Regions from separate parts of the Bacillus sp. PK6-16 genome, predicted to be linked through region 1. Evidence: riboswitches for the same ligand, from Rfam matches in the RefSeq annotation. Region 1 holds a riboswitch; the other holds the start of a gene.
The links. A riboswitch is a leader RNA that binds a small molecule or an ion and turns the genes downstream of it on or off. The one in region 1 is predicted to bind S-adenosylmethionine.
Positions count from the first base shown of each region.

Region 2: it holds a riboswitch for S-adenosylmethionine, as region 1 does, so the genes downstream of both, mtnK (S-methyl-5-thioribose kinase) here and M1D66_RS19715 (Na+/H+ antiporter NhaC family protein) in region 1, are expected to answer to the same signal.

Region 1 covers NZ_CP096511.1:3,858,180-3,864,571, forward strand. Annotated here, with positions in the region: gene M1D66_RS19705 (PspA/IM30 family protein) at 1-33, opposite strand, end outside; gene M1D66_RS19710 (lmo0954 family membrane protein) at 81-437, opposite strand; gene M1D66_RS19715 (Na+/H+ antiporter NhaC family protein) at 619-1,935, opposite strand; SAM riboswitch class I at 2,030-2,135, opposite strand; gene M1D66_RS19720 (ribonuclease FAU-1 family protein) at 2,256-2,774, opposite strand; gene gltP (glutamate/aspartate:proton symporter GltP) at 2,843-4,117, opposite strand; gene M1D66_RS19730 (murein hydrolase activator EnvC family protein) at 4,613-5,878, shown strand; gene M1D66_RS19735 (hypothetical protein) at 5,980-6,138, shown strand; gene M1D66_RS19740 (sodium-dependent transporter) at 6,166-6,392, opposite strand, start outside.
Region 2 covers NZ_CP096511.1:1,382,335-1,388,726, forward strand. Annotated here, with positions in the region: gene M1D66_RS07265 (pyridoxal phosphate-dependent aminotransferase) at 52-1,230, opposite strand; gene M1D66_RS07270 (carbon-nitrogen family hydrolase) at 1,245-2,108, shown strand; SAM riboswitch class I at 2,180-2,321, shown strand; gene mtnK (S-methyl-5-thioribose kinase) at 2,412-3,593, shown strand; gene mtnA (S-methyl-5-thioribose-1-phosphate isomerase) at 3,590-4,651, shown strand; gene M1D66_RS07285 (YvrJ family protein) at 4,719-4,880, shown strand; gene M1D66_RS07290 (3-hydroxybutyrate dehydrogenase) at 4,910-5,686, opposite strand; gene M1D66_RS07295 (PadR family transcriptional regulator) at 5,883-6,233, shown strand; partial or broken gene M1D66_RS07300 (DUF1129 domain-containing protein) at 6,220-6,392, shown strand, end outside.

The DNA of each region.
Region 1 (6,392 bases):
ATCGCGTACACGTCCGAATAAAGATTGTTTCATTATAAATCTTCCTCTCTTCTACTTTTTTTATAATTTGATTTATTGTTTTAGTTTTTCATTAATTTGTTCCACTCATCTTCAAAGTTGCTATATGGTTTAGAACTTTCTGGAGCAGATTCAACAACTACATCTTTTTCTTTTTTCCACTCACGGTATCCGTAGTATAAAACCACTAAAGCAGCGATACCGATTAATGCTGGCGAATGAGAAAGTGCAATGGATAAACCGATTAAACCAACAATCCCCCAAGCTAACTTTCCAAAAAATGATTTAGCTCGCACAAATGATTTATAGCTCCAATATACAACTCCTGCTCCGATTGCAAATCCTACAATACCAGCAAGACTACCAAGAGCAATTAAAGCCAAAATACCGGCTGCGATAAACGCTAGAAATTGTTTCATCTTGTGCTTGCCTCCCTTCGATTTGATACTCTTATCTTAACTATTTTTTCATCTTTCCATAACGAGCTTAAGAACCGTTTTTAACTCAGACTTAAGACCGAGTCATATTCAGCCCTTTACGCAAAAAAACGTGCAGAGTCTATCCTCTGCACGTTTTTTAATTACTAACATTCATATTAAATTAAGCTGTTTTATGATACTCTTTTTTCTCAGCTACTTTCGAAAACCTTGGAAACCCAATTAAAATAGAAGCAATCCCACATATTCCAACTAAGATTGGATAAAATGCATATGGCAACAATTCAACCGGAGATAACGCTGCAAATCCTGCTGCCGTTAACATTTGGGCACCGTACGGAATTAATCCTTGCACACAACATGAGAAAAGATCTAATACACTCGCTGATTTACGAGGGTCTATTTCATATTGATCTGCAATATTTTTTGCAAGCGGGCCTGTAAAGATAATTGAAATCGTATTATTCGCTGTACACATATTCGTCATACTCACTAAACCAGCAATACCAAATTCCGCTCCTTTTTTCGAACGAATATTACGTGTTAATACATTCATTAAATATTGAATACCACCATTATATTGGATTAATTCAACCATACCGCCAATTAATATAGCAAGTAATACTAACTCCATCATACCGCCCATTCCAGTCGTTACACTTTTAAAGAAACTTTCTAACGTGTAACTTCCATCTATAAGGCCGATAACACCAGATAGTACAGTTCCACCAGTTAATACAATAAGTACATTCCAGCCAAGTAGCGCTGTAATAAGTACTCCTGCGTACGGTAAAATCTTTATCCAATCAAAGCTATGTGCTTTAATCTGCGTGTCACTTCCTGAAGTAACTATTACTAATAGTACAATTGTAATAATAGCCGCTGGTAACACAATTAAAAAGTTCGTTTTAAACTTATCTTTCATTTCTGTTCCTTGTGAACGAACAGCTGCGATTGTTGTATCTGAAATAAATGATAAATTATCACCAAACATCGCTCCGCCAACAACAGTAGCCATTGCAAGCGCAATTGAGATATCGGTTTGACCACTAATACCTACAGCAATCGGCGCTAATGCTGCAATTGTTCCCATTGAAGTTCCCATCGCTAATGAAATAAATGCACCAATAACAAAGATTCCAGCTACGATAAATCCTGGCGGTAAAATAGTTAACGCTAAATTAACAGTTGAGTCTACTCCGCCCATTCCTTTAGCAGTTTCAGAAAATGCACCTGCAAGCACAAAAATTAATACCATAATCATGATATCCGGATTTCCTGCACCTTTAGCGAACCGCTCTACTTTCACATTAAAACTTTCTTTACGATTCATCACTAAAGCGACTCCTACAGCAATTGAAATCGCTACAAGTATCGGCAATTTATAGAAATCACCTGTAATAATTCCAGAACCAATAAATAGCGCCAAAAATAGCCCAAGTGGTAATAAAGCTAAACCATTTCCTCTCGTTTCTTTCAAAGTACCATCTCTCCCTAGTTTCAACCTTTTTCTAATGAATAACAAAAGACCTCTTCCGATGAGAAGAGGTCTTATACATCTATAAGAAACGCTCTTCTCATCTTTCAAGCACATGCTTGCTGGATTTGGCACAGCACTCTGAAATCGAGTCCGCTGCCGAGGCATCGTAGGGCCAGTCCCTCCGCCTCTCTTTATAAGAAGGTTTCATATTTATTTTTTAATAATAATTTCTTCCCTAACTTTACTCGCTTACAAAACAAAAGTCAATTATTTTTTGTATAGATTTTTTTGGTAATTATACAAAAATTCGAATACAACAATCATTTTAACTTTTCGATTTCTTCTTCCAATATTGAAATCCAATAAAATTCACTATTTTTTATTGCTGCTAATATCCATTTCGTAGTGTACCAAGCTAACTCATACTCTTCCTTCGTGACATCGCCACTTTTATAAGCATCCTCTAGCTCTTCTTCATCTAATATATACACCTTACCGCTGGGTAATAATACTACATCTAAATATAAATCATCAAAATACGGTAAACCACGATCGTCTATTTCATATTCTTTCGTCACATCAATATAATATTGCACTAAATTGTGCCTATCATCTAACATAGCTGTAATCGCAAAGTTCTTTCCATTAATGAAATATTGAACCCACGTATACCCATCACTTGCAATACAAATTTCTTTACCATCATATTCTTTACAACTAGGCTCTCTCACCTTTTTTATATCCAGTATTCCGAGCATTCCCTCTTCCACTTGCTTAACCGTATAACTCTTTTCTATTAGTCTCTTCCACGAAGAACCGTCACCATATTTTCGTTTCATTATGTCTGCTCCTCTTCTATATACAGAAAAGCTCCCACATATTATGTGAGAGCTTGTTCATATTATAATTAAGCCGCTTGACCCTTTTCAGAAATCTCTTTTAAATAAGCTTGTCCTTTTTCAGCGTCATATTGACCTTCCCACTTAGACATAACTACAGCTGCTAAAGAGTTTCCTACAACGTTAACTGCTGTACGAGCCATATCTAAAATACGGTCAATACCAGCAATGAACGCTAAGCCTTCAGGTGGAATACCTACTGTACCAAGTGTCGCTAATAATACAACGAATGATACGCCCGGTACACCTGCGATACCTTTTGATGTAACCATTAATACAAGCAACAATGTAATTTGTTGTGTAATAGATAAATCAATACCGTACATTTGCGCTAAGAAAATAGCCGCAATTGCTTGATATAAAGTTGATCCATCTAAGTTAAATGAATAACCTGTCGGAATAACGAAAGATGTAATTGCTTTCGGGCAACCGAATTTCTCCATTTTCTCCATGATTTTTGGTAAAACTGTTTCTGAGCTTGCTGTAGAATACGCTAAGATCAGCTCGTCTTTTAAAATCTTAAAGAATTGGAAAATGTTAATTCCAAATATTTTCGCTGTAAGTCCTAAGACAACTACGACGAAGAAAATCATTGCTCCATATACGACAATTAGTAATTTCCCTAACGGAATTAATGAAGCAAGACCAAATGTAGAAACTGTAACACCAATTAGTGCAAACACACCAAATGGTGCAAATTTCATAACTTGGTTTGTTACGTAAAACATTGCATCAGCTACACCTTGGAAAAATTGAAGAACTGGTCTTCCTCTTTCACCAATCGCTGCTACACCTAAACCAAATAGTACAGAGAAGAAGATAATAGCAAGCATATCTCCGTCAGCTAACGACTTCATAATGTTCGTTGGAACAATATTTACAAATGTATCTGCAAATGAATGACTTTGTACTTGCTCTGTCGTATGTGTATATTTCGAAATATCTGTCTTTGTTAACTGCTCCATATTTACGCCTTTTCCTGGTTGGAAAATATTCGCTATTAATAGACCAACAATAATTGCAATTGTTGTAATAATTTCAAAGTAAAGAATTGTTTTTCCGCCTAGTCGACCTAGTTTTTTAACATCGCCAACACCAGCAACCCCAACAACAATACTTGCTACAACAATCGGTACAACGATCATTTTAATTAATCGGATGAAAATATCACCAATTGGTTGTAAGTACTTCACAACAGCTGGATTATCAAAGAAAATCGCACCAACCGCAATACCAAGCGCAAGTCCTATTAATATTTGCCATGCAAGTCCTATTCTTTTCATATTTGTTGTAACCCCCTCTTCGATGTGTCACTCTATCTCTCATTCTATCTCTATAAAACTAAGAAATTAAGAGTATTACATATTATTCGACAATTCACTACATTTTGTCCCTGTTAAAAATCATAAATCAAAAATTTAAATCTGACAACAAAATAACTTTGCCCGAACACAAATAATTTTCTTGACAAAAAGCAGACCCATGTTAGAAAACCTAACATGAGAACGATTCCTTACTAGTGTTTTATTAGCTTTCAAAGTAATATTTCACCTCATAAAAACGATTACTTTCCTCCTTCATTTCACAGATAAATCCCAAAATTTACCTTTGTTACACATATGAATAAAATGTAAGCACTATGACAATTACAGTTGAAAAATGATAAATTCCGACAAAACTTAGCAATTTTATAAAATTTTCTTTACATTATGATTACAACGATAGACACCCTTCTTCTTATGATATATAACATTCATAGGGAAAGGAGTCAGACAACAATGAAAAAGAAATTTGCAGCGTTTAGCGTTTTAGCAGCAGGAACGATTTTTGCTTCCCCGTTACTTTCACCCGTATACGCTGAAACGAATCAAGATAAATTATCTAACATTCAATCTGAATTAGAAGGCAAACAAAGTGACTTACAAAATAAATCAGTCGAGAAAGAACAAATAGAAAAAGAAATTCAAGAATTACAGAAGAAAATCGATGAATTAACTACTTCCATTAATAAAAATGAGACTGAATTAAACGATACAAAAAAAGAAATTAGCAAAACACAACAAGTAATTACTGACAAAAAGAAACATATAGAACAATTACAAACAAACATAGATACACGTCAGGAAGTTATTAAACAACGATTACAATCTATGCAAGAAAAACCGCGTACAAATATCATTACAGAAGTATTAACAAACTCTACAAACATTGCTGATCTTGTTGATAATATGTACTCCGTAAGTTTAATATTAAACAACGATACAGATATTGTAAAAAAACAAACATCTGATCAAAATGCTGTAACGACAGAAAAAGAGGCTGTTGAGAAAAAAGAACAACAACTGAAAGACTCTGAACAAAAACTAGAACAAAAACAACAAGAATTACAAAATAATCAACAACAGCAACAAACTCTTATTAACGATCTACATACGAAAGTAGCAAAAGTAGATTCAGAGATTGAAGGATTAGAAGAATCCAAGGGCATTTTAGAAAATCAACGTCAAGCTGTTCAAAAAGCAATTGAAGAAGAAAAACGGGCGGAAGAAGCTCGTAAAGCGGAAGAAGTCCGCCAGGCAGAAGAGGCTCGCAAACAACAAGCTACTAAATCTGCTCAAGCGGCCCCAACACCACATGATACAAATATCGGTGGTTTTATCAAACCAGCAGCTGGATCAAAAACTTCCGGATTTGGTGTACGTTCTTTAGATAACCATAAAGGAATTGACATCGCTGCTTCGGGAACGGTTCCAATTATCGCTGCTGCAGATGGCGTTGTTATTCGCTCAGAATTATCATCTAGTTACGGAAACGTAGTGTATTTATCTCACCGTATAAACGGAAAAACATATACGACAGTATATGCTCATATGAATAGTCGTTCTGTATCGAATGGACAAACTGTAAAACAAGGCGATCAGCTTGGATTTATGGGGAATACGGGCCAATCATACGGACAACATTTACACTTCGAACTTCATCTTGGAGAATGGAATGTCGGCAAGACAAACGCAGTTGACCCATCTCCTTATATCGGATTATAAAAAACCTCGGTGCCTACCGAGGTTTTTCATTTACACTTCACACAATATAGGCATTCTACATAGACTATAACTAAATGCCTATAGTTTACGAGGTGATCCATATGAATACGCAATTACAACAAAAAATAGAAGAAGCTAGAGAAACGTATATTGGCCGGATATTTACATTTGGCGGCTCAGTTTTATTTTTAATCGGTTCATTCCTCGCAGTCACCACAGCCTATAAAGCGTATAATCGTCTATTACATTCATCAACATAAAAAAAGACGGGAAATCCCCGCCTTTTTTTATGCAAACATTTTAAATACACCTATCGCATTTAAAAATACAATTATTACAGTTACCGGAATAACATAACGAAGTAAGAAGAACCAAATGTTAAATAACGTTTTCCCTTTCGTTTCCGTCACTTCTAATTCTTTCATCAACAATTCTTTACTCATTTTATTTGGTACAAATAATGAAATAGCTAGTACTCCTAACGGTAGCAATACGTTACTTACCGAAAAGTCGA
Region 2 (6,392 bases), 2.5 Mb from region 1:
TTTAAATTTTTAAGATAACTGAATTTTGTCAGATATTTTTCGTGTTGTCAATTACTTTTTGAAAAAATTTAATTTATCAATTCGATTAATGGCTTCTCGTAATCTATCTTCTGTATGCAAGAGACCAACACGGACATACCCTTCCCCATGCTCACCAAATCCAACACCAGGAGCAACTGCGACATGTGCTTTTTCTAGTAAAATATTAGAAAATTGCTCAGAGGTATATCCTTTTGGAACGGGAAGCCATGCAAAGAATGATCCTGTTGGAATGTCTACATTCCAACCAATTGAGTGACAGGCTGAAATAAGAGCGTTTCTTCGAGATTCGTAACTATTTACAAGGTCTATTACACAAGACTGTGAACTTAATAGCGCTTCTCGAGCAGCATCTTGAACTGCACCGAATATACTAACATACATATGATCTTGTAATAGGTTAATTGTTTCAATCACACTTTCATTCCCTACAGCAAAAGCGATGCGCCAGCCAGCCATATTGAAAGTTTTTGATAATGTGTAAATTTCAATTCCTATATCTTTCGCACCATCTGCTTGCAAGAAACTAACAGGTTTTTGACCATCAAATCCGATAGCGCCATAAGCAAAATCGTGAACAACTAATATATTATGTTTATTAGCAAAGTGAATGGTTGCATTAAAAAAATCTTTTGATGCAGTAGCACCGGTAGGATTATTTGGATAGTTTAAAAACATTAATTTTGCACGCTCTGCAATAGAGTCATCAATGTTCGTATAATCTGGTAAAAAGTTATTTTCTGCAATAAGCGGCATTGTTTCAAAGTGTGCTTTTGCTAAAGCAACCCCGGATAAATAATCTGGATAACCTGGATCCGGAACGAGAATCGTATCACCGGGATTTGTAAAACAAATCGGTAATTCTACTAGTCCAGCCTTCCCTCCAAACAAAATAGCAACTTCAGTTTTTGGGTTTAATTCCACGCCGTATTCACGTTTATAGAATGTAGCCACGGCTTCCTTTAAGCTTTCATGTCCGCGAAATGGCGGATATTTATGATGAATGGTCTTTTCGGCAGCATCTTGTAAAGCTTTTACGATATGCTGCGGTGTTGGTTGATCTGGATTACCTTGACCTAGATTAATAACATCGTGACCAGCTGCAACGACTTTGTTAACTTTTGCAACAAGTGAAGCGAAAAATTGTGTTGGCAATGATGTTACTATCTCAGAAGGTTGAAATAATTTCATACTTTCCACCTCTTTTGAAAGTTGTTACAATTCTAGTGACAAATGATATAATCTTTCCAGTATTTTGTAAAGAGAAAAATAAGAATGGGGCTGAAAAAATGAAAGTCGCATGTATTCAAATGGATATTGTTTTTGGAGATGTAGAAAAAAATATTGAGAATGCTAAAAATAAAATAAGTGAAGCTATGAAGGAAAGGCCAGATGTTATCGTCTTACCAGAACTATGGACAACAGGATATGATTTAACGAGACTTTCTGAAATTGCAGATAGGGATGGAGTGGAAACGAAAGAAAAGTTAATAGAATGGGCGAAGCAATATGATGTACATATTGTTGGTGGGTCCATAGCAAAGCAAACAGAGCAAGGCGTTACAAATACGATGTATGTTGTAAATAATGAAGGACAGTTAGTCAACGAATATAGTAAAGTACATTTATTTCAGCTTATGGATGAACATAAATATTTAATAGCTGGTAATGGTACGGGCGAATTTAAGCTAGATGATGTTGAATGCGCTGGAACAATTTGTTATGATATTCGTTTTCCAGAGTGGATGCGTGTTCATACTGCTAAAGGGGCAAAAGTATTATTTGTTGTAGCAGAATGGCCATTAGTTCGTTTAGCACATTGGCGTTTGCTATTGCAAGCAAGAGCAGTTGAAAATCAGTGTTATGTTGTTGCGTGTAATAGAGCAGGAAAGGATCCGAATAATGTGTTTGCAGGTCATTCTTTAATTGTGGATCCTTGGGGTGAAGTTGTAGTAGAGGCGAATGAAGAGGAATCAATTTTATTTGGAGAGCTTGTATTCGAGAAAATTAGAGAAGTACGAAAAGGAATTCCAGTTTTTGCGGATCGTCGTCCAGAATTATACAAATAAAATGTTGACAAGTGATTTTTATTCTTGGTATAGTCATCAACATAAAGTTAAAAATTCAAAAAATTATACAACTCTTATCAAGAGCAGGTGGAGGGATTTGGCCCGATGAAGCCCAGCAACCGACCGTAATACCATTGTGAAATGGGGCGTTTATTACGCCAAAAGGCACGGTGCTAATTCCAGCAGAAAGTAAAACTTTCTGGCAGATAAGAGGGGAGAAGATAAACTTCAAACCTCTTTCTTAGTGGAAAGAGGTTTTTCTGTGTTAGAAAAACCTCTGAATTTAAAAAGGGGGAGAAGACGATGGGATATTATTCATTAACAGAAATAACAGCTGTACAATATGCGAAAGGTCATGGTTATTTTGAAGAGAAGGCAAATGTCATTTGTCATGAAATTGGAGATGGAAACTTAAATTACGTGTTCAAATTAGATGATGGAGAGAAATCCATTATAATAAAACAAGCACTGCCTTATGCTAAAGTAGTTGGTGAAAGCTGGCCATTGTCTATAAAAAGAGCAACGATTGAAAGCAAGGCATTACAAATTTTTGCGCAGTATGTACCGGATTATGTTCCAGTAGTGTACAGTCATGATGAAGAGTTAGCGATAACGGTAATAGAAGACTTATCAAGACTAACAATTACAAGAAAAGGATTAATAGACGGAGAAGAATATCCGCTTTTATCCCAGCATATTGGTCGTTTTCTAGCACATGTTTTATTTTACACTTCAGATTTTGGTTTACAGTCAGAAGAGAAGAGGATACTAGAAGGTACCTTTGTAAATCCGGACCTATGTAAAATTACAGAGGATTTAGTGTTTACAGATCCTTTTGGGCATTATGATACAAATGATTATGAGCCAGATTTACAGCTCGTGGTTGATGAACTTTGGAGTGATAAAACTTTAAAACTAAAAGTAGCACAATATAAATATAAGTTCTTAACAAGAAAAGAAACTCTTATTCATGGTGATTTACATACTGGTAGTATTTTTTCGTCACCTTCTGAAACGAAAGTGATTGATCCAGAATTTGCGACATATGGCCCATTTGGATTTGATATAGGTCAATTTATTGCAAATCTATTATTAAATGCTTTATCTAGAGAAGAAGAAAAGAGAAGTGTACTATTTTTTCATATAGAAAAGACGTGGAGTCATTTTGTAGAGACTTTTACAAAGTTATGGATTGGAGAAGGTGTAGAAGCATATACGAAAGAAAAACAATGGTTACCAATTATTTTGCAAAATATCTTTACTGATGCTGTTGGATTTGCCGGATGTGAACTAATTCGTAGAACAATTGGTTTAGCTCATGTAGCAGATTTAGATGAAATAGAAAATAAAGAAACAAGAATTCAAGCTAAGAAACAAGCGCTATCCTTAGGAAAAGAACTAATAAAATATGAATCTAAAAGTGCTGATATTCAACTGTTTCGAACATTATTTCAACAGACAGTTTCAAGGGGTGTAAAAGCATGAGTATAATTGTTACTGTTCCGAGATCTGTAAGTTGGAAAGGTGATGCAATTGCAGTATTAAATCAAACGAAATTGCCACATAGCACAGAATACAAAACATTAACGACTATTGAAGGGGTTTGGAAAAGTATCATAATGTTAGAAGTACGCGGAGCGCCTGCAATTGGAATTGTAGCTGCATTTGGCTTGGCGCTTGCAGCGAAAAAATATAATACTTTACATATCGAAGAATTTCAAAAGAAGTTTAATAGAGACTGTAACTATTTAGGGACATCACGCCCAACGGCAGTAAATTTATTTTGGGCAATTGATCGTATGAGAGAATCTATTCGAGAGATTACTACAATAAAAGAAGCACAAAAAATATTAGAAGAAGAAGCGCTTTGCATTCAACAGGAAGATGAAGAGGTGTGTCGAAATATTGGGGAATATGCGTTAACATGTTTTAAAGATGGCGATAATATTTTAACAATCTGTAACGCTGGAAGTATCGCAACTGCCAGATATGGAACTGCATTAGCTCCCTTTTATATTGGAAAAGAGAAAGGTGTGCGTTTACATGCATATGCGTGTGAAACGAGACCAGTTTTACAAGGTGGTCGCTTAACGACGTGGGAATTGAAGCAAGCAAATATTGATGTGACCCTTATAACAGATAATACTGCAGCTCATGCTATTCAAACGAAAGAAATAAACGCAATTATTGTGGGGGCGGATCGAATTGTCGCAAATGGAGATACAGCCAATAAAATAGGGACAATGAATTTAGCTATTTTAGCAAAGTACTTTAATATCCCATTTTACGTTGCTGCGCCACTGTCAACATTTGATGTTACGAAAGAAACTGGAGCCGAAATTATTATTGAAGAAAGAGATGAAACAGAAGTTACGAAAATCTTTGGAAAACAAGTAGCACCAATTGGAACGGATGTTTATAATCCAGCATTTGACATAACGCCGAATGAATTAATTACAGGAATTATTACTGAGAAAGGTATTATACGCGGGGACTATAAACGAGAAATTGCATCATTATTTGAAAAACAAGCTAATACATAATAGCTTGTTTTTTTATGCCTAAATGCAGTGTTTTCTCTTACTTATATAATGAAAGGAGGGGAAGAGGGTGGAAGAGTGGATCAAGATGATAGGTAATGTAGGGTTTCCGATTGTTGTAACATTATATTTACTCCACCGTATTGAAAGTAAATTAGAGGGGGTAATTGTTGCAATTGAGAAGCTCCCGCGGCAATTACTAAAGTACGAAGATCCTCGGGATAAAAAATAAAGTTTGCTCTTCTTGAGCAAACTTTATTTTTATTGAGCGGTATAACCACCATCGATAACGACAGCTTGACCAGTTATACCTTTAGCTTTTTCACTCGCTAAAAACATCGCATAATCTGCAATTTCTTGTACTTGTAATAAGCGCTTTTGTGGAACGAGTGGATAAATAACATCTTCTAAAACATTTTCAAGTGGTACATTTCGTGTAGTAGCTAAGTCTTGTAGTTGATTACGTACAAGGGGGGTATCAACATAACCAGGGCAAAGGGCATTAACAGTAATACCATGCGTAGCACCTTCTAAAGCGGCAACTTTTGTTAATCCAATTACGCCATGTTTTGCACTATTGTAGGCAGCTTTTCCAGCAAACCCGACAAGGCCGTTAATAGAAGCGACATTAATAATACGACCATATTTTTGTTGTTTCATAATCGGAAAGGCATGCTTAATTGCAATAAACGGAGCAATTTGCATAATTTGAATTAGTAGCTCGAACTTTTCAGTTGGAAAGTCTTCAATGGGTGAAACGTGTTGCATTCCTGCGTTGTTAATTAATATATGTAATGAACCGAAATGATCAACTGTTTGAGAAATTGCTGCTGTAATTTCCTCTTCAGATGTAACGTCACATTTTAAACCGATAGCTTGAAAACCTTCATTTTGTAATTGTTCAGCAGCTTCTTTTGCACGTTCTTCAAGCCGATCGGTAATCACAACTTTTGCACCTTCTTTTGCAAAAGCCTTTCCCATTTCATAACCAATGCCACTTGCAGCACCTGTTAAAAAGACAACTCGATTTGTAACCATGATGAAAAACATCCCTTCATAATAAAGTTTTCATAGTGCTCTATTTAGAGAAGCTATAATGAAATTCCTGCAAACATTTGGAAAAAATATCGTTAGCTATCTTGTTTTGCAAAATAGTCTTTGCTATACTATTTTGTAAAGCAAGATACTTACGCTTATCTATCTTGTAAAGCAAGATAGTAGGAGGATTTGAATTATGTCGACAAGTCAAATGCTGAAAGGGATTTTAGAAGGATGCTTACTTGCTATTATTTCTGAAGGCGAAATATACGGTTATGAAATGAGTGAAAAGCTAGCGAAGTATGGTTTTACAATGGCGAGTGAGGGAAGTATTTATCCGTTATTAATACGAATGCAAAAAGAAGGACTAATAACAAGCGTAATGAAGGAATCTCCATCTGGTCCAAAGAGAAAATATTATACATTAACAGAAAAAGGCGAGGAAGCACTTGATGAATTTATGGATCGCTGGGAAACGATGCAAAGTAGTGTAGAACGTCTACTTGAAGGGAAGGGAAGGGAAGGAGAAAATAATGCTATCAAGTGAAGCGCGAAAGTTTTTGTTAGATATGAGATTATTTTTGACGGCAAAGAGTGTGAAAGAAAGCGATATTGAAAATTTTATAGAAGATGCGGAACTCCATTTAATTGAGGGTGAGAGTGATGGGAAAAGTGTAGAAGATATTTTCGGAAGCTCACCGAAAGA